Regions from separate parts of the Martelella sp. AMO21009 genome, predicted to be linked through region 1. Evidence: riboswitches for the same ligand, from Rfam matches in the RefSeq annotation. Region 1 holds a riboswitch; each other region holds the start of a gene.
The links. A riboswitch is a leader RNA that binds a small molecule or an ion and turns the genes downstream of it on or off. The one in region 1 is predicted to bind thiamine pyrophosphate.

Region 2: it holds a riboswitch for thiamine pyrophosphate, as region 1 does, so the genes downstream of both, V6766_RS19400 (ABC transporter permease) here and thiM (hydroxyethylthiazole kinase) in region 1, are expected to answer to the same signal.
Region 3: it holds a riboswitch for thiamine pyrophosphate, as region 1 does, so the genes downstream of both, thiB (thiamine ABC transporter substrate binding subunit) here and thiM (hydroxyethylthiazole kinase) in region 1, are expected to answer to the same signal.
Region 4: it holds a riboswitch for thiamine pyrophosphate, as region 1 does, so the genes downstream of both, V6766_RS22205 (TRAP transporter large permease) here and thiM (hydroxyethylthiazole kinase) in region 1, are expected to answer to the same signal.

The regions. Positions count from the first base shown of each region.
Region 1 is NZ_JBAKFR010000003.1:71,185-76,187, reverse strand. It holds gene V6766_RS04655 (c-type cytochrome) at 1-787, opposite strand, end outside; gene V6766_RS04650 (c-type cytochrome) at 934-1,377, opposite strand; gene thiD (bifunctional hydroxymethylpyrimidine kinase/phosphomethylpyrimidine kinase) at 1,488-2,303, opposite strand; gene thiE (thiamine phosphate synthase) at 2,300-2,938, opposite strand; gene thiM (hydroxyethylthiazole kinase) at 2,929-3,723, opposite strand; TPP riboswitch at 3,766-3,860, opposite strand; gene V6766_RS04630 (hypothetical protein) at 3,905-4,666, opposite strand; gene V6766_RS04625 (CoA-acylating methylmalonate-semialdehyde dehydrogenase) at 4,819-5,003, opposite strand, start outside.
Region 2 is NZ_JBAKFR010000023.1:5,154-10,156, reverse strand. It holds gene V6766_RS19410 (lysine-2,3-aminomutase-like protein) at 1-573, shown strand, start outside; gene V6766_RS19405 (sugar porter family MFS transporter) at 676-2,004, opposite strand; TPP riboswitch at 2,219-2,320, shown strand; gene V6766_RS19400 (ABC transporter permease) at 2,387-3,142, shown strand; gene V6766_RS19395 (ABC transporter substrate-binding protein) at 3,173-4,114, shown strand; gene V6766_RS19390 (hypothetical protein) at 4,270-4,473, shown strand; gene V6766_RS19385 (hypothetical protein) at 4,480-5,003, opposite strand, start outside.
Region 3 is NZ_JBAKFR010000002.1:110,682-115,684, forward strand. It holds gene V6766_RS02720 (glucan biosynthesis protein) at 1-414, opposite strand, end outside; gene V6766_RS02725 (FKBP-type peptidyl-prolyl cis-trans isomerase) at 789-1,226, opposite strand; TPP riboswitch at 1,455-1,553, shown strand; gene thiB (thiamine ABC transporter substrate binding subunit) at 1,590-2,600, shown strand; gene thiP (thiamine/thiamine pyrophosphate ABC transporter permease) at 3,261-4,871, shown strand; gene V6766_RS02740 (thiamine ABC transporter ATP-binding protein) at 4,886-5,003, shown strand, end outside.
Region 4 is NZ_JBAKFR010000034.1:31,692-36,694, forward strand. It holds gene V6766_RS22195 (diguanylate cyclase) at 1-377, shown strand, start outside; gene V6766_RS22200 (TRAP transporter substrate-binding protein) at 399-1,397, opposite strand; gene V6766_RS22205 (TRAP transporter large permease) at 1,412-3,208, opposite strand; TPP riboswitch at 3,374-3,476, opposite strand; gene V6766_RS22210 (lytic murein transglycosylase) at 3,564-4,562, opposite strand; gene V6766_RS22215 (GumC family protein) at 4,848-5,003, opposite strand, start outside.

The DNA.
Region 1 (5,003 bases):
GCTGCACATCGACCATCGAGCCGCCGGCGGTATCGAAGTCCGGGGTGAAGCCGGTTTCGAGATAGTCGGCGATTTCAGCCGCCGTCCAGTTGCCGATGCTCTTGGAGCCCGGGGTGATGTCCGGGATCGTCCCTTCGCCGTCGGGGTTTGGCCCGCCGGCGAGCCATTTGTCATATTCGAGCCCGCCAAGCGCATTGCGCGGCGTGTGGCACTCGCCGCAATGGCCCGGTCCTTCGACAAGATACTGCCCGCGCATGATCTCGGGCGAGGCGTCGGCGAGCTGAACCCGCGGTTCGTTGACGAAGAACAGCTTTTTCCAGAACGACAGCCCCAGCCGGACATTGAACGGGAAGTCGACATCATGCGGCTTGCTGGGCGTGTCGCTCGGCGGCAGCGTCATGATGTAGCCGTGAAGGTCCTTCACGTCCTGATCCTTCATCCGCACATAGGAGGTGTAGGGCAGGGAGGGGTAGAGATTGCGCCCGTGCGGGCCAACGCCCTTCTTCACCGCATTGGCGAAGTCCATCAGCGACCAGTCGCCGATGCCTTCCTGCTTGTCAGGCGAGATGTTGGGGGCATAGAAGGTTCCGAAATCGCTTTCGATCGGGTGACCGCCGGACAGGACAAGCTTCTCCTCGCCGGTTGCGCCCGGGGCGGCATGGCAGCCAGCGCATTGGCCGGCCCAGAACATCTTCGCGCCATTATGCGGATCGGCGGCCTGCAAATCCTGATAGTCCGCCGGGTCGAGCTTCGGCGGGGTGAAGGCAACCACAAAGGCCGCCCCCATGAACAGGGCGGCGACAGCCAATACGATGATCGTCAGCTTTTTCACGCCGGGTCTCCCTGTTCCCGAATTTCAACAAAAAACAGCAGTTCCGGGCAAACGGGGAACCGCTCCAACGCCCGGAACTGCGACAAGACAATGAGAGGGCTCTATTTGTCGACGCGGTAGAGCTTGTGGCAGGCCGCGCAACTGGCGCCCAGCGTCTTCATGGCAGCTCCAACGGCGGCCTGATCGGCCGGCAGGTCGGCCAGCAAAGCGTCGGCGTCATCGGCGAGTTTTTGCGCATGGGCCTCGAAGTCGTCCATGTTTTCCCAGATCGCCGGGCTTGCCTCGGTGCCGTTTCCGGTTTTCGAATCATCCGGGAAATGAGTCGTGAAATCGGTGATGTTGGTGGAAATATCGGAGAGCGCGCCCTGAACCACGATCGGGTCGTAGGCGTTTTCGCCCTTGGCGATCGCGCCGAGCTGGCCCATGGCCTTGCCGATCGCCTTCATGTCGTCCTGGCGCAGCATCTGCGGTCCATCCTCTGCGACCGCAAAACCCGCGCTGAGACAGAGCGCGACAGCGCCGGCGATCATAAATCCGTTTTTCATCCAAAGCCTCCTTCGTTGCTCAGGCAGCAGTATACGCAGCCTCTGTTTGGAAGCTAGGGGCAGGATTAGCGTAGAAAAGATGAACGGCGGCTGACTGCGGGTCGACGGCATCACGTTTTGGTGACTTCGCCCCACAGCGCATGGAAATGATGGGTCGGCCCATGGCCGGAGCCGACATGGAGGCTGTCCGAGGCCGCGATCGCGGCGACGACATAGCGTTTGGCATTCGCAACCGCTTCCGAAAGCGGAACGCCCTTGCCGATCTCGGCCGCGATCGCGCTTGAAAGCGTGCAGCCGGTGCCGTGGGTGTTGGCGGTATCGATGCGCGCGCCCTCCAGCCATTCATGGCCATTGGCGGTGACCAGCAGATCCGGGCTTTCCGATCCCTCCAGATGGCCGCCCTTCAGCAGCACCGCCTGCGCGCCGAGGCCTCTCAGCGCGGTCGCCTGCTCGATCATCTGATCGCGGGTGGTAGCCGTATCGGCATCGAGCAGGGCGGCGGCCTCGGGCAGGTTTGGCGTCAGCACGGCGGCAAGCGGTATAAGGTGCTCCTTCAGCGCCTCGATGGCATCTTCCGGCAGCAGCCGGTGGCCGCCCTTGGCGACCATGACCGGATCGAGCACGACCGGCACCTCCACATGGTGGCGCAGGCTGTCGGCGATGGTGACGGCGATATTGGCGTTGACGACCATGCCGATCTTGATCGCGTCGACCTTCACGTCATCGAAGATCGCGGCGATCTGTTCGGCGACGAAGGCCGAGGGAACCTCGTGCACGCCGGTGACGCCGCGCGTGTTCTGCGCCGTCAGCCCGGTGAGCGCGGCCATGCCGTATGTACCAAGCGCGGAAAAGGTCTTGAGGTCGGCCTGAATGCCGGCGCCGCCCGAGGGATCGGAACCGGCGATCGAGAGGATGTTTGCGATCATTGCTTCGCCTTCCGGATGGCTTCGGCAAGATCCGCCGTCGCCTGATATGGGTCGGGCTGGCCGCAAATGGCCGAAACGACGGCGATCCCGTCGGCCCCGCTTTTGAATGTGGACGCCACATGCTCCCCTTTCAACCCGCCGATGGCAACCGCGGGCAATCCGCAAAGGTCGATCATCGAGGAAAGGCCGGCAAAACCCACCGGCAGCGCATGGTCGGATTTCGTGCTGGTGGCGAACACCGGCCCGGCGCCGATATAGTCGATGCCGGTGGGATCGAAGGCGCGCGCGACGTCGAGGCCATTGACGGAAACGCCGAGAATCTTGTCGTCGCCGATCATTTCCCGCACCTCCCGCGGATGGGCATCCTCCTGGCCGACATGAACGCCGTCGGCATCGATCGCGATGGCGGCCTCGACGTCGTCATTGATGATCAGGCGGAACGGCGTTCCGGCCGTGACCTGTTTCAGCGCGAGGCCCATATCGATGCGCTCGCGGGTCGTGGCGTGCTTCATGCGGAGTTGCACCATGGTCGCCCCGCCGGCAATGGCATCCCTGGTGGTGGCGACCATGCCATAGTCGCCGCAAAGGTCCGGGTCGAGAACGAGATAGAGGGAAAGGTCGAATTTCATGGCCATTCAATCTCCGCTTCAAGGTCAAGCGCTTCGGGTGTCACGGCGGCAAGCGCATCGAGGAAATGGACCTGAAACGAGCCGGGGCCTTCCGCCTTTCGATGCGCGCGGCTGCCGGCCACCGCGTAATGGGCAAGCGCCGCGACCGTGGCCCCGAAGGCGTCGTCGCGCCATGCGCCGGCATAGCCGCCGACAAGCGCCGTCAGCGCGCAGCCGAGCGCCGTCACCCGCGGCATCAGCGCCGAGCCGCCGCCGATGCGGGCGACGCGGCTTCCATCGGTCACAAAATCGCGTTCGCCGGTGACGGCCACGACCATGTTGCGTTCGCGGGCGAGCGCCTTCGCCGTCTCTTCAGCGGCGGCGACGCTGTCGCCGGCATCGACGCCCTTGCCGGCGCTGGTGGCGCCGGAGAAGGCGAGGATTTCGGAAGCATTGCCGCGCAGGATCGTGGGGCTGAGGTCGAGAATTTCGCGTGCGGCCCTGGCTCTGAAGCCGGTGGCGAAATGGGCGACGGGATCAAATACCCAGGGCGTTTGCTTGCCATTCGCCGTCTCGATCGCCGCCTTCATGCCGGCAAGCCATTCGGGCGAAAGCGTGCCGATATTGATGGTGACGGCGGACGCGATGCCGGCGAATTCACCGGCTTCTTCCTTGGCGTGGACCATGGCCGGGGAAGCGCCGGCGGCAAGCAGCACATTGGCCGCGATGTTCATCGCCACATAATTGGTGATGCATTGGGTAAGCGGCGCGTCCGCGCGCATCTTTTGAAGAATGGGGGCGATATCCGCCATCAGCTTCCTCCTTGTTCGTCGCGGAGGAACTCGGGAGCCGAAGCGAAAACCCGAGTGACTCCCTCCGCCGGCATGATCCGGATCAGGTTCCAAGGGTACATCTCAGCCCGCTGTCACGGACGCCCCTGTCGCTCTAGTGGCGTTGTTATAACAGAAAAAGTCGCTTCGGAAAGAGGCGGCGTTACTCCGGTGCAGGATCGCGCCACGCGGTGTCGCCACAGGGCCCGGTGGTCGCCAGAACGGATGCAAGATCGCGATCTTTGACCGCCTGCTCGACGAAACGCTTCCGCTCGGGTGAAAGCTGGGCGGCGAGATTGTCCTGGTTCCAGGCGCGATGCCAGTAGATGAATTCTTCATCGAAGAGGCGCTGCTCGTCGGCCGTCTGCGTGCCCGTAAGGCTTGCACGGAGATAGTAGAGGACGTCCGGGTTCAAAGGAGTCAGGCCCTCGCCATCATCGGTGATGAGAAATGAGAGAAGGGCCGCCTCGCTGCCTCTTTTCGCCGCGTCTTGCAGGCGCTCCATCAGTCCAGCGAATTCGACTTCGCCCTCCGTCTCCGGGTTACGGGAAAAACGGCCGCAATAGATAAGGTCGCTGTCAATGCGTAGCTCGCCTGCCAGCTGGAACATAGCCATGACATATGGCAGGGTCATGCAGGTATTGAGGTCGTCGAAAGCACTGTCTGTCTGGATGTATTCGCGCCAGAGTTCATAGCGCGCCTCTTCTGTTCCCGCCTCTGCGAATGCCGGATAGCGTCTTTCATAGATTTCGTAGTGCCCGCGCAGATAATCACCGCAATCGGGAATGCGGGGATTGTAGTCGAGTTCGGTGGTCGCGAATTCCCATTCCTCGAACGTCATTTCCGGTCTTGTCGGCTGCGGATGCGTTTCGAACAACCATGCAGAGGCTTCACAGGCGAATACGCTGCACGCCGCGAAGGCCATCAACAATCGAATCATAATACCCACCGGTTCCTGCGGGACACCCGTAAAAGTAGTGACAGGTTAACACTGGTAACCAAATGTAGAAAGACGTGGAGCAACCGCAGAAACACGTGACCTCCGCGCACTCAGGACGCGGAGGTCACGTTTATATATTACTTCATCGTCGGCATCGAGAATTCGGCGCCGGCGCGGATGCCCTTGGGCCAGCGCTGGGTGATGGTCTTGAGGCGGGTGTAGAAGCGCACGCCTTCCGGGCCATGCATGTGGTGGTCGCCAAACAGCGAGGCCTTCCAGCCGCCGAAGGAGTGGAACGCCATCGGAACCGGGATCGGCACGT
Region 2 (5,003 bases), on a different contig from region 1:
CTTTCCGCGTTGATGAAGGCGCTCGGCGAGATTGACCATGTCGCCGTCATCCGCATCCACACCCGCGCGCCGCTGGTCACGCCGGAGCGCATCAGCGACGGCCTTGTCGATGCACTGAAGCAAGCGGGCAAGACGGTCAATATCGTCGCTCACGTCAACCATCCGCGCGAGCTGACCGAGGCGGTGCGCGGCGGACTCGCACGCCTTGCCGATGGCGGCATTCCACTGTTTGCCCAGACGGTTCTGCTGAAGGGCATCAACGACGATGCCGAAACGCTGGCGACCCTGTTCAGGACGCTCCTCGCCAATAGGGTCAAGCCGTATTACCTCCACCATCTCGACAAGGCCAAGGGCGTCGCCCATTTCGCCGTGCCGATCGCGCGCGGCCAGGCGCTGATGCGGGCGCTGCAGGGCGCGATCTCCGGGCTCTGCCTGCCGACCTATGTGCTCGATATTCCGGGCGGAGCCGGCAAGGCGCCAATCGGCCCTTCCTATCTGGAGCAAACCGGAGAGGCCGAATACGACGTCACGGATTACCGGGGCGGAAAACATTCCTATTCCGACTGGCGGTGAGCGCCAGTCTGGCCCTGCCGGCTGCGTCATCTCCGTTTCGCCTCGCCCTCAGCGAAGGCCAGGGCGAGGATCGCTTCGTTTGGAGGGGTGGCGCTGCCGCCCTCACGCGCCGACGGTGCGCGCCTCGATTTCCTCCAGCGTAATGCCCTTGGTCTCTGGCGCCGCGGCGATCGCGTAGACGATGCCGACCACGCAGAAGAAGGTGAAGATCGCGAAGGTTCCGACAATGCCGATGCCCGCCAAAAGATCCGGAAACACCAGCGCCACCAGGAAGTTGAAGAACCAGTTGGCGACGGAGGCGAGCGCCATGCCGCGCGACCTGAGCCGCAGCGGAAACAGCTCCGCCATATAGAGCCAGGGCAACGGGCCGAGACTGACGGCGAAGAAGGCGATGAAGGCGAAGATGCCGATCATGGCAAGATAGGGCGTTGCCGCGACATCCATCATCGTCGCGCCGGTTACCAGCGCCATCGACGCTGCGGTGCCGATAAAGCCGAGGATCAAGAGCTTGCGCCGGCCCATGCTTTCCACCAGATACATCGCGACGACGGTCAGCGCGACATTGACGACGCCGATGCCGACGGTGGCCAGAAGATCGGTCGTGGTGCCGGAAAAGCCGGCATTTTTGAAGATTTCCGGGGCGTAGTAGATGATCGCGTTGATGCCGGAAAGCTGCTGCAGCACGAACACGATCATCGCGAAGCTCGTCACCGGCAGGATGCCGCGCTTCAGGAAGGTGCTCCAGGCCGGGGTCGCCTCCTCGTCCTTGGCACTCTCCTTGATCTCGGCGATGATCTCGTCGACCTCGGCGGGCGAGGATTCCGGCTGCAGCTTCGCGATGATATCGCGCGCCTTGTCGGCATTGGAATTCAGCGTCAGCCAGCGCGGTGTTTCCGGCGACAGCAGGATGCCGATCAGCGCCACGATCGACGGGAACACGCCGACGCCGATCATCCAGCGCCAGTCGCCCGAACCGCCAAAGGCCGCATCCGACATGTAGGACACCATGATGCCGATGGTGATCATCAACTGGAAGGCGGAGACGATGGTGCCGCGAATGCGCGCCGGCGCGACTTCCGCCAGAAACATCGGCGCGGTCATTGCCGAGGCGCCGATGCCGACGCCGATCAGAAGGCGGGCAAGTGTCAGAACATACTGGTTGAAGGCAAGCGCGGAAATCAGCGAACCGACCAGGAAGATCAGCGCGCCGAGGATCAGCATCGGCTTACGCCCGTAGCGATCGGTGGTGACCATGGCCAGCACGGTGCCCGCCACCGCGCCGAGCGGCACGGCCGAGGTGATGACGCCCTCCATGAAGGGCGAAACCGTGAAATCCTGCTTGATGAACGGCAGAGCGCCGGAAATCACGCCCTGGTCGAAACCGAAGAGCATGCCGAACAGCGCTGCCACAATGACGATGGCGATGAGCATGGGTTTTCCTCCGCTTGGGCGGCGGCTGCCGCCTTCCCCTCTTGTGACCCCGTTTTTGAACCGTCGCTGAAAACCGCAAACGGCCTTATACCAAAAGTTGAAAGTCGAAACGGCATCCGTTGTCAAATCCTTTTGGACCTTAGCGTTTATATTAGCGGCGTTCCCGACTTCGCCGCCGAGCCCCTTGACCGGCGCGCCGGCGCGCGGCATAGAAGACGCATCCGAGGGGTGTGTCCGTGACACTGAGATGGCCGATGGCCGAACCCTTGAACCTGATCCGGGTTATGCCGGCGTAGGAACGGAGTTTGGTCTTGAGCGACACGCCCAGAAAATCAGCCTCTATTGACGCCTCCGCTGCCCGGTTTAGCCGGGGAGAGCGGGATTGAAGCGTACTCTCTCAGCGGCACTCACCTTTTTCGCAATCGTGTCCGGGCTTCTTGTGCTCTGGCAGGCGATCATCGTTTTCGGCGAGCTGCCGCGCTATATCCTGCCGCCGCCGCTTGCCGTGCTGGCAAAATTCCAGACCGCCCATGCGATGCTGCTCAGGGAAGCTCTGGTGACGCTCAGGGAAATCCTGGCGGGCTTTGCCATGGGCGCGATCTTCGGCGCGTCGGCGGCGATTTTCATTGCCGCCTTTCCCCGCATCGGACGGTTCATCTGGCCTGTTCTGGTAGTTCTGCAATCCTTTCCCGTGTTCGTGATCGCGCCGATGCTGGTTCTGTGGTTCGGCTTCGGCATCGCCTCCAAGGTGGTGATGACGACGATCATCGTTTTCTTCCCCGTCGCCTCCAGCTTCGCCGACGGGTTGAGGCGCACCGATCCGGAAATCGTGGCTGCGGCCCTGCTCGATGGCGCGGACCATTTCGAGATGCTACGCGATATCCGTCTGCCGCTGGCGATGCCGCATCTGTTCTCCGGCCTCCGCATTGCCGCCCCCCTCGCCCCGCTCGGCGCGGTGGTCGGCGAATGGGTTGGGTCTGCCGGCGGGCTCGGCTTTCTCATGGTCCAGGCCAACGCCCGCATGCAGAGCGACACCGTGTTCGCCGCCATGCTGATCCTTGCGCTCGAGGCCGTGCTGTTTCGAAAGGCGGTGGATCTCGCCGCTCCCTTCTTCACCCGCTGGTCGCATGAGGATTGAGCGGCCGGCTCAGATAAACAGGAGAATGACATGCTGAAGAAACTCGCATTCGTCGCCGCTCTTGCCCTGGCTCCCGGGCTGGCGAGCGCCGCCGACAAACTCGACGTGATCCTCGAATGGTATGTGAACCCCGACCACGGGCCGCTGGTGGTAGCCCAGGAGAACGGCTATTTCGCCGACGAAGGCCTCGATGTGGAACTGCTGCCGCCATCAGACCCGTCCATGGTGCCGCGCATGGTGGCGACCGGCAAGGTCGATATCGGCATCCACTACCAGCCCAATCTTTATCTCGACCACGAGGCCGGCATCGATATCGTCCGCTTCGGCACGCTGGTCTCGACGCCCCTCAACACGCTGACGGTACTGAAAGACGGACCGATCAAATCCGTCGCCGACCTGAAGGGCAAGAAGATCGGCTTTTCGGTGGCAGGCATCGAGGATGCGGTGGTGGCCACGATGCTGGAGAACGCGGGCCTCTCCAGGGACGACATCACGCTCATCAATGTCAACTTCGCGCTCACCCAGTCGCTGCTGTCAGGCCAGGTTGACGCGACCATCGGCTCGTTCCGCAACATCGAACTGCCGCAGATGCGCATCGCCGGCCACGAGGGCAAGGCCTTCTTCCCGGAAGAGCATGGCGTGCCGGTCTATGATGAGCTGATTTACGTGACCCGCAGCGACATGCTTGACGATGATCGCTTGCCGCGCTTCCTCGAAGCTGTGGAAAAGGCGACGGTCTTCATCGTCAACCATCCGGAGGAAGCATGGGTGAGCTTTGCCAAGGCCTATCCCGATCTCGACGACGAACTGAACCGTCAGGCCTTCGCCGAATCCGTCGTCCGCTTCGCCAAGCGCCCCGGCGCCTCCGATGCCGCACGCTACGAGCGTTTCGGCGCATTCATGGCGGAAAACGGGCTGATCTCCGAAGCGCCGCCGGTCGATACAATCTCGGTCTCACTGTCGCAGGAATAACAGACCGGCCTTAAATCGCCACAAAAGCACATTATAAAGAATTGAAAGAGGCGGCGCGCATGCCGCCTCGCTGTTTCGGTCTTTTGTGACGACAATTGCGGCGATACCGCCATCCAAAGACCGATCTCTATCCCTTCACGACAGGAGATCGGATCATGAAACTTGCCGGCCTTGTGCTGGTGGTGGTCGGGCTTGCGGGCCTCACCATCCGCATCTTGCTCTATCAATATCCCGACGTCGCGGGCACCATCGAGGGCAGTCTCCTGACCCCGCTCTCCCACCTCGTCCTGGCCGCCGGCGCCGCGCTGCTCGCGCTCCACCTGCTCTACCGGGTGCTGCGCCACGTCATGCATTTTTGAAATCGGCTAAATCCGCTTGCCCGCCCGCTCATTGAGCGTGGTTTCAACAAAAGCGGCGACATCGCGGTCGGCGGGATAGAATTCGAGATAGCGCCGCCAGACCGCAACCGCGGCCTCCTGCCGCCCGGTCCTGTCGAGGATGGTCGCCATCAGGCCGAGCGCGCCGAAGTCGCGCGGCTCCAAGGACAGCGATGTGCGGATATCGTCCATGGCGCGTTCGAGATCGCCATGGGTGTAATGGAGCACGGCGCGCTTGCGGTAGGGGGCTGCCTCGTCCGGCCTCAGCGCGATCGCCTCCGACAGGAAATCGAGCGCGGCGGCAGTGCGGCCGTTATTCTCCGAATCATCCGACCATTCGATCAGCAGGGAAACCGTGGCGCTTGGCGAGCGATCGAGATATTCGTCGATCTGACGGGCGAGATCCGCCGCCTGCCGGGCGTCGCTTGTGCGTTTCAGGCGATCATAAAGCCTGTCCAGCGGATCGGCCTCGACAACCGAGTCGGGCATTTCGGAAATCTGTTCATCCGCGG
Region 3 (5,003 bases), on a different contig from region 1:
GCCGGTGAATTCGAGCTTCTGCGCAACGCCGTCGGCGACCTCGTAGATATCAACCGGCGTCTTGAACAGCCAGCCGAGCGCGAAGGCCTGAAGCTGAAAATCGGACTGGTCGCGCCAGATCGCCTTGTTGGGATCGTAGCGGATCGCGCGGTAATCATCATATTGAAGGTCCCGGAACGGTTCGGGGACCTCCTGAGAGGGCTCCTCGTAAGCCTCCCCGGCCTTGGCCTTCATCTGTTCGGTAAGCGTGTCGAAATTGAACGCGTCAGGAGGCGGCGCTGACGCCTCGACCGTTGCGTTGGCTTCCGGCATCTTTCCCGGCTCGACCGCCTGCTGCGCGAAGGCCTTGCCGCCCACCCCCGAAAGAGCGAGCGCGCCGACCGCGGTCTGGGCCAGAAAGGTTCGTCTCTTCATGCGTAAATCCCGTTGGCTTTAAATGGATAGATAAAATGAAATGGTGCAGAGCAGCATACTCATTCCCTTCGCCCGCCGGAAGCGCGCAGGCGCGGTTGCGCGAATGCCCGGCGCCAGACGGGCGCGGACGAGTCACAAACGAGGCAGGCCCGTTTCGGTTCCATCGCTGAAGAAGAATATTTTCGATCGATAAAATAGACGTTCCGGGAATCCGGCATGAGGATGGCTCACCAAAAAGGGCTGACACACACTTTTGCGTACCAGCCCATTATTAGCAAAGCCATTCAGCCAAAGAATGGCAAAATCATGGCAATGTGCCACCTTCGCGCCGCAATATTTTCACATAGTCGGAAAACCCGTGCGGCAGGCCCTGATCAGGCGGCCTTCACGATCTCGACCAGTTCCACCGCAAAATTCAAATCCTGGCCCGCGAGCGGATGATTGGCGTCAACGGTGACTTCCTGTTCCTCGACCTTGGTCACGATCAGCGGCACGGTCTGGCCATCTGGCGTGCGCGCCTGAAGCTGCATGCCGGGGGCAACTTCCACTTCCTGCGGCATGGCGGAGCGCGGCACGACCTGCACCTTCTGCGGGTCATGGGGGCCATAGGCTTCGCTGGAATCGACCTTCACGTCGCGGCTGTCGCCAACATTCATGCCGGCGATCTCGCGGTCGAGGCCGGGAATGATCTGGCCGGCGCCGACGGTGAATTCCAGCGGCTCGCGGCCATCGGAACTGTCGAAGGTCGAACCGTCATTAAGGGTTCCGGTGTAGTGAATACGAACGGTATCGCCCGCTTTTGCTTCTGTCATCTCGTGTGCTCCTTCCTTGAAACACTGCACGCTGGCCGAGATCGGCCGCGCCGTTTTCGGTTTTCCAGAGTGCTTTCGCCCCTGAAGGATGAGCCGACACACTTTATTTCGCATGACGACCGACTTTTCGTCCGGCGCGCCGGACAAGCCCTTTACCTAATGCTTCCGGGCCGTTTTTTCAAATCGCGCGCCACTTGAAATGCCGGGACCGCCGCGATAGGTGTTTGGTCAGCTCTAACGGGGTGCGATTTTCGCTGAGAGGCTTTGAGCCAACCCGAAGAACCTGATCCGGCTAGCACCGGCGGAGGGATTAGACGCGCAGGACGCCGTTTTCCCCTCAGTTACCGAACACAAGGAGGCGTCATGACCTATCGCACGACCATCGCCATTCTCGCGCTTGCGGCCCTTCCGGCGCTGCCGGCGGGCGCTCAGGAGAACAAGGTCCTCACCGTCTATACCTATGAAAGTTTCGATGCCGAATGGGGCCCGGGGCCGGTGGTGAAGGACGCCTTCGAGAAGACCTGCGACTGCACGCTGAAATTCGTCAGCGTCGAGGACGGCGTTGCGCTCCTCAACCGGCTGAAGCTCGAAGGCCAGTCGAGCCCGGCCGATATCGTTCTCGGCCTCGACAACAACCTCATCCACGAGGCGAAGGAAACCAGCTTCTTCGCCAAATCCGGCGTCTCGACCGAGGCGGCCGATATTCCTGGCGGCTTTTCCGATGATATCTTCGTGCCCTTCGATTACGGCTGGTTCGACATCGTCTACGACACCGAAAGCATCGACAACCCGCCGACAACGCTCGACGAACTGGTGAACGGCCCCGCCGACCAGAAACTGGTGATCGAGGATCCGCGCACCTCCACGCCGGGCCTCGGCATGCTGCTGTGGATGAAATCGGTCTATGGCGATGACGCCGCCGCCCAATGGGAAAAACTCTCCGACCGTATCCTGACGGTCGCGCCGGGCTGGTCGGAGGCCTACGGGCTGTTCACCAGCGGCGAGGCGCCTATGGTGCTGTCCTACACCACATCGCCGGCCTATCACGAGATCGAGGAGGGGAGCGACCGCTACAGGGCGATCGATTTCAAGGACGGGCTTTACATCCAGATCGAGGTCGCCGGCATGACGACGATGGCCGATGATCCCGACCTTGCAAGGTCCTTCCTCGAATTCATCCTGACCCCCGGCTTCCAGGACGCGATCCCGACCCATAACTGGATGATGCCGGCGGCCGCGACCAGCGAGCCGCTGCCCGCCGCCTTCGAAAACGCCGTGAAGCCGCAAAAGACCCTGCAATTTGCCCCCGACGTCGTCGCTGAAAACCGCCAGAAATGGATCGACGAATGGCTGAACGCCATGAGCGCGCGGTGAGAGCGATAGGTCCGGCGGTGAGGCGAGGGCGCGAGGCTACCTCGCCTCTGGCGCAGTGCGGCGAACCGCGCCGCAGAGCCCCCCAATCTTCTCGCCCCGGAGGGGAGAGATGTCGCGACAGCGACAGTGAGGGGGCAGTCTATCACCGCGAACGCCCTCACGTTTTGAGATGCCGCGCCACCCTCACTGCCCCTTTCGGGGCATCTCTCCCGCCAGCGGGAGAGAGTATTGGGAGCAAGGTGCCGCGCCCCGAAGCAACAGACCCGCTCCTTTATAGGCGAGGTGGTGGGCTGGCTGAGCGGTGGGTGCGTGACATTGCCTCACCTCCAGCATACTGCGGCGAACCATGCCGCATAGCCCCCAAACCTTCTCGCCCCGGAGGGGAGAGATGTCGCGACAGCGACAGTGAGGGGGGAGCCTATCACCGCGACCGCTCTCACAATTTGAAATGCCCCGCCACCCTCACTGCCCCTTTCGGGGCATCTCTCCCGCCAGCGGGAGAGAATATTGGGAGCAAGACGCCGCACCTGCATGCAACAGACCCACTCCTTTATAGCCGAGGCCGTGGGCTGGCTCCACGGCGGCTCGCCGCTTTCCCATCCAGACGCCGCCGGGCCCACCCGCCCGCCTGCGCCTGAGCGAGAGGGCCGCCCCGTGCTGATGTCCTCCTCCGAACGCCGCCGCAGCTATGGCTACGGCATCGCAGCCCTCGCCGGCGTGATCGGCTTTATCGCCATCGCCATTGTCGCGCTCTCCGGCTTCGGACGGCTGCAGGCTTCTATCGCGGTGTTCGACGAGCCCTATGTCTGGCGCATCCTGCGTTTCACGCTGTGGCAGGCCACGCTGTCGACGCTGATTTCGGTGGCGCTGGCCATTCCGGTCGCGCTGGCGTTGGCGCGGCGGCCGCATTTTCCGGGCCGGCTCTGGATCGTGCGGCTGATGGCGGTGCCGCTCGGCCTGCCGGTGCTGATCGGCGCGCTGGGACTGATCGGCATCTGGGGCCGGCAGGGGATATTCAACGATCTGCTGACGCTGGCGGGCCTCGGCCGGCCGCTCCAGATCTACGGCCTGCAGGGCATTCTGCTGGCCCATGTCTATTTCAACCTGCCGCTCGCCGCCCGCCTGTTTCTGGCGGGGCTGGAGCGGGTGCCGCAGGAATATTTCAAATCGGCGGCGATGCTCGCCATGCCCGGCCGCGCGGTGTTCCGCTTTGTCGAATGGCCGGTGATCGCGCCGCTGATCGCCGGCGTCGCCGGGCTGATCTTCATGCTGTGCGCCACCTCGTTCACGCTGGTGCTCATTCTCGGCGGTGGACCGGCGGCGACCACGATCGAGGTCGCGATCTATCAGGCGCTGCGCTTCGATTTCAATCCCGCCCGCGCCGTCGCCCTTGCAGGCATGCAGATCGCGCTGACCGGCCTGGTGCTGATCGCGCTCGCCTTTCTGCCCAAGGCCGACGATCCCGGCACCAGCGCCGACACCGCCATTGCCCGCCCGGATGGCGCGGGCCGGTTCAAGGCGCTGGCCGACGCCGGCATCATCGCGCTGTTCACGGTTGCCCTCGCGCTCCCGCTCGCCATGATCGTCATCAAGGGCATCGAGGCCGACCTCATCAAGCTGCTCGGCGAACGGATTTTTCTGCGGGCGACGGCGACCAGTCTTGCGATAGCGCTTGGCGCGGCGCTGCTCTCGCTTCTCGTGGCGCTCGCCTTCATTGCCGCGACCGGCGCGGTGGCTGCGGCAAAACGTCCGAGCGCTGTCGAGAAGGGTTTCAGCGCAACGATGGCGGCGATGGGATCGCTGGTTCTGCTGGTGCCGCCGATCGTGCTGGGCACCGGCTGGTTCCTGCTCTTGCGCCCCTTCGGGCTGACCGATGCGGCCGCGCCGCTGGTGGTTGCCGGCATCAACGCGCTGATGGCGTTGCCCTTCGTGCTGCGGGTGCTGCAGCCGGCAATCGCGGTTCACCGGGCGCGCACCGCGCGGCTTGCGGCAAGTCTCGGTCTTTCCGGTTTCTCTCGGCTGCGCATTGTCGATTGGCCGGGGCTCAAACGTCCGCTTCTGACCGCGCTGTCCTTCGCCATGGCGCTGTCGCTCGGCGATCTCGGCGCCGTGGCGCTGTTCGGCGGCGATGATCTCACCACGCTGCCCTGGCTGCTCTACAGCCGGCTCGGCAGTTACCGCACGGCGGATGCCAACGGGCTCGCGCTGATCCTCGGCGCGATCTGCCTTATCCTGATGGTCGTCGGCACCCGCCGGCAGGCCGCGCGATGAAAGGGAAAGCAACCATGCCCGTCGATATCACGCTTGACGATGTTGCCCTGAGGCTCGGCGACAAGGATTTCCGCTTCGACGGCCAGATCGAGGGCGCGAAGGTGAGCGCGGTGACCGGCCGCTCCGGCTCCG
Region 4 (5,003 bases), on a different contig from region 1:
ATGTCGACCATTTCAAGCAGTTCAACGACACCTATGGACACCTGGCGGGGGATGACGCGCTCCGGCAGGTTGCGGATACAATTGAACTGACGGCGCGCGAGAATGACCGGGCCTACCGTTATGGCGGCGAGGAATTCGCGATGATCCTGCCGGGACTGCGAACCTATGAGGCGACAGCGATCGCGGAGCGCCTGTGCAACACCATCGCCGGGCAGACGTTCATCCTCCCCGACGGACAGAAGCAGACGCTGACGGTCAGCATCGGCATATCCGTGTTCAGCCCGCGGGTTTCGCCGCCCAATATCATCGAGCTCGCCGACCGCGCGCTTTATGCCGCCAAGGTGGAGGGTCGCAATCAGGTGAAGGTCACCGGCTGAACGGCCGGTTTCGGGCGCAGCTCAGCCCTGCGCCACCGCCTCGATTGTGTCCATTCCTCCGACGACGGGTGCGAAATCGCTCCACACGCCCCGCGCCCCGGCGCGCCAGGCCTCCATGTCCTCCGGCTGAAGGAAAGTGGCGCCATTGGCCTTGGCAAGCGCCACGGACTGCGCCTCGTCCTCAACGATCAGCCGGTTGAAATAGAGCGCGGCCTCGGCCGAGATCGCGCCGAGCACGGCCTGTGTTTCGGGATCGAGACTGTTCCAGAAGCCGGCGGAAAAATAGAGCACCCCGGCGGCGCGGATATGGCGGGTTTCGGTCATGAACGGCACCACCTCATAGAGCTTGAACCCGGCATAGGCCGATTTCGTCAGGTCCATGGCATCCGCTACCCCGGTGGCGAGCGCGTTATAGGTTTCGGTGATCGGGATGCCGACCGGCGTCGCGCCATAGGCGCTCCAAAGGCGCGTGTGGAGCGGGGTGTTGATGACGCGGATGGTCTTGCCTTCCATCTCTCCGGGCCGCGTTATCGCCTCCTTGGCCAGCAGGTTGCGGGCCCCGTAATCAATAAAACCGCCGACGATGAACTGCTCTTGCGCAAGCCGGGCCGAGAGGTCGTCGCCGACCGGGCCGGTGACGACGTCGCGAAGATGCGCGGCATCGCGAAACAGGAAAGGCAGGTCGAGCAACTGCAATTGCGGCGTCCAGGCCGAAAGCGCCGAAATGGTGGAGAGGCTCGCCTGCACCGATCCGAGGCGAATATTCTCGGCCACCTGCTTTTCGCCGCCGAGCGCGCCATTGGTCACGATCCGGAAGCGGAACCGGCCCGGAAGCCGCTGTTCGACCGCATCGGCGAAGAAGCGCCAGACCATGGTTTCCGGCTTATCCTCGCCGAGGAGCGAGGCGATGACGACATCGCGCGTGGCGGCGCTGGCGGTTCGCAGATAGGCGGGCGCAGCAAGCACTGCGGCGGCCGCGGCGCCTGTTTTCAGGAGATGGCGACGGTTGAGCGTAGTCATGGCAGACAAACCTTTCATACGGGAACGGCAAAGAGGATGAGGACGAACAGGGCTGCGAGAAGCGCCAGAAGAAAAGGACACATCGCCCTGAACAGGCTTTCCGGCGGAAGGCCGGTGACGCCGCCGACCACGAAGGCCAGCATGCCGACCGGCGGCGTGAGCCCGCCGATCATCAGATTGACGACGAGGACGACGCCGAAACGGATCGAATCGATCCCGGCGGCAACGGCAACCGGCAGAAGCACAGGGCCAAGCAGCAGGATCGCCGCCCCGATATCCATCACCAGGCCCGCAATCAGCAGGATCCCATTGGCGAGCAGGAGAACGGCAACGGCGCTGCCCCCGAACAGGCCGGCGAGGTGGCGCACCAGACCGGCGATATCATCGATCGCGAGCAGGAAGGCGACGGGGGCCGCCGCGCCGATCAGGAGACCGATCGCCGCCGCCTCTGCCGCCGACTGGCGGAAGGCGGCGACAATGCTGGAACCGGAGCGGCGGGACGTTGCCGCCAGGATCAGCGTGTAAAGGGCGGCAAGGCCCGCCGCCTCCGTCGTCGTGACAATGCCCAGGCGAATGCCGAACACCACGATCAGACCGAGGCCGAAGGCCGGTAGGGCCGCGATCCCGGCCCGCCTGCGCATTTTGGCCGAAGCCGGCGGCGCGCCGCTCGCGGCCCCCATCGCGAGCCTTATGGCGACGGCGAGAAACGCCGCCATCAGAAGGCCGGCAAACAGCCCGCCGACAAGCAGCGCGCCGACGGAAAGATTGGTCGCCGTCGCCAGAATGAGAAAGGCGATTGAGGGCGGGATGACGTTGTCGAGAACCGAGGAGGCCGCGACAAGCGCGCCGGCGCGGGCGGGCGGATAGCCGTGGCGCACCAGTTCTGGATGGAAGGTCGAGGCGGCAAAGGCAGCATTGGCGACCGAGGAACCGGACGCGCCTGAGAAGAGAACCCCGGTCAACAGCGTCGTCTGCGCCAAGCCGCCACGATAATGACCGACGAGCGAGGCCGCGAACGCCACGAGTTTGCCGGCCGCTCCCGAGAGCTTCAGAAACGCGCCGGCAAGCAGAAAGAACGGGATCGCCAGCAGCAGGAATTTCGACATGCCGGCAACGGTATTGGCGATGATCGCCTGCTCCGTCTGCAACGCCCCGAAGGCGATCGCGCCATAGGATGACGCCAGAAACACATGGGCAAGCGGCGCGCCGGAAATGAGGCCGAGCGCGGCGGCCAGCGCGAGCGGCAGGCTGGCCGGCAGGGTGATATCGATCGCGAACCGGCCGACAGCCCAGTAAAGAAACCCGCCGAGCGCGAACCCGAAGATTAGCCGTGCGCCGTTCGACCGCTCCAGGCGGCGCAGGCAGAGCAGCACGAGCAGACCCAGCCCGCCCGCTGCGGGAAAGGCGAGGCGCACCCATTCCGGAACCCCGAGCGTTGGCGACATTCCGCCAAGCAAGGCGATCGCCTCACGGCCGCCGAGGCACAGGATCAGCCCCGCGACGACGCTGAAGCCATCGGCAACGACAGCGAGCAGGCCAGATGCCCGATCGGGCAGCAGCCGTGCAAGACCATCGAGCCGCATCGACAGCGGGCCCGAAAGGGTAAGCGGCAGGCCGGCCGAGATCAGCGCGATATTCAGCCAGATGCCCAGATCCTCCATGCCGACGACGCCGGTGTGGAAGACATAGCGCAACACGACGCCCGCCACGACGAGAGCGAGCATCGCCATCAGGATGACGGCGGCGAGCAGGCCGAGCGCGGCTTCCAGTGCCTCCGCAAACCGTCCGGCGGTGCTGCGGACCGCCGTCATGGGCATGGACGATGCCGTTCGCGGGCAACGCCTGTCTCAAAACAGCCGTTCGGACGGCTGGACCATCGGCGGCCCGCGCATGGCATTGGACGGCAAGACTTCATGATGCGATCCCCAGGATGTTGCAATCAAGGAGACCGGCGGAGAAGAGAAAGGTTATGGCAGAGCGGCCAGATTTTCCGTTCCTACGCCGGTATGACCCGGATCAGGTTCAAGGGTCCGGCTCACCGCCGTCTCAGCATCGCAGGATGCACCCCTCGGAATAGTCAGGTTTTGTCCGGCTTTTAGGGCGCTGTCAATGGCATGCCGGAAACGTGGCGTCTGGCGGCAACGCAAGACAACTTGCCAACGGGTTTTACCGAAGCCTTTGCAGCAGAGCCATGGACGGTTCGCCCGTGACATTCAGCCCGTTCTGCCGCTGATAGGCCGTGATCGCGGCGCGGGTCTGGTCGCCGAACACGCCGTCGATGGTGCCGGCATCGTAGCCCGCCGCCGAAAGCCGCGACTGCAGCTCCTTGCGCTGGTCGGCGCTGAAGCCGTAACTGTCATCGGGAAAACTGCCCCTGAGCGGGCCGGCGCCCGCGATCCGGTCGGCGAGATATCCCACGCCCAGCGCATAATTGGTGGAATTGTTGTAGCGCTTGATGACGTTGAAATTGTGCCCCACGACGAAGACCGGACCGCCCGCCTGCGGCTGTATCCTGGTGCCATCAACGGCAGCGCCGAGCGAGCCCTCCTCGCCGCCCCAGGGCTGACCTTTCCGCCAACCCGAGCGGGCAAGATAGTTCGCGGTGCTGGCAAGCGCATCGGTCGGGTCGGCCTCCCAGATATCGCGCCGCCCGTCACCGTTGAAATCGACGGCATAGCCGAGATAGGAGGTGGGGATGAACTGGGTGTGCCCCATGGCGCCGGCCCAGCTTCCGGTCATCCGTTCGGGCGTGATATCGCCGTTCTGCAGGATCCGCATCGCCCCGACCAACTGGCTTTCGAAGAAAGCACCGCGCCGCCCCTCGACGGCCAGCGTCGAAAGCGACGACACAACCGGAATGCTGCCGCGCCGTTCGCCGTACATGCTTTCCAGGCCCCAGATGGCGACAATCACATTGGCGTCGACGCCATAGGTCGCCTCGATCCGCTCCAGAACATCGCGGTAGCGGGCATAATTGGCGCGCCCCTTGGCGATCCGCTCATCGGAGCCGGCAATGGCCAGATAGTCTTCCAGCGTGCGCTTGAATTCCGTCTGGTTGCGGTCCTGCTCAATGACCCCCGGCGTGTATCCGGCATTGGCGAAGGCCGCCGTCAACGTGTCGTTGGAAATCCCGCGCGCCGCCGCCCGCTGCTTGAAGCCAGCCACCCACGCGTTCCACTCAGAATTGGCCACCGGCCGCATCGCCGGATCGGCGACGGAAGAAAAACTGCCAACCGAGCTGTTCGTGCACGCTGAAAGCGTCGCGGCAATCACCCCAAGAGAAAACACGCGTCGCGTCAGATACATACAGATAACCCCGCTCCATTCGTGCGCAAACCTAGCGCATCGGCCTCCTGACCGAAAGAGCACGCGCTTGCGTCTATTTTATGGAGATGCGAAAGCACAGCGGCGAAAGGTTTTCTCCGCTGTGCAACAGGGGCTGGCAAGGCGCTAGTCGTCGTCCGTATCGTAATACTTGTCGCCATAGTGGGCGGCATAGCCATAGCCATAGCCGTAATTATAGCCATAGCGCTTGAATCCGTTCGGATCGATCTGATTGAGGACCAACCCCTCGATCTTGCCTTCCTCGAAGGAACGGATCGCTTC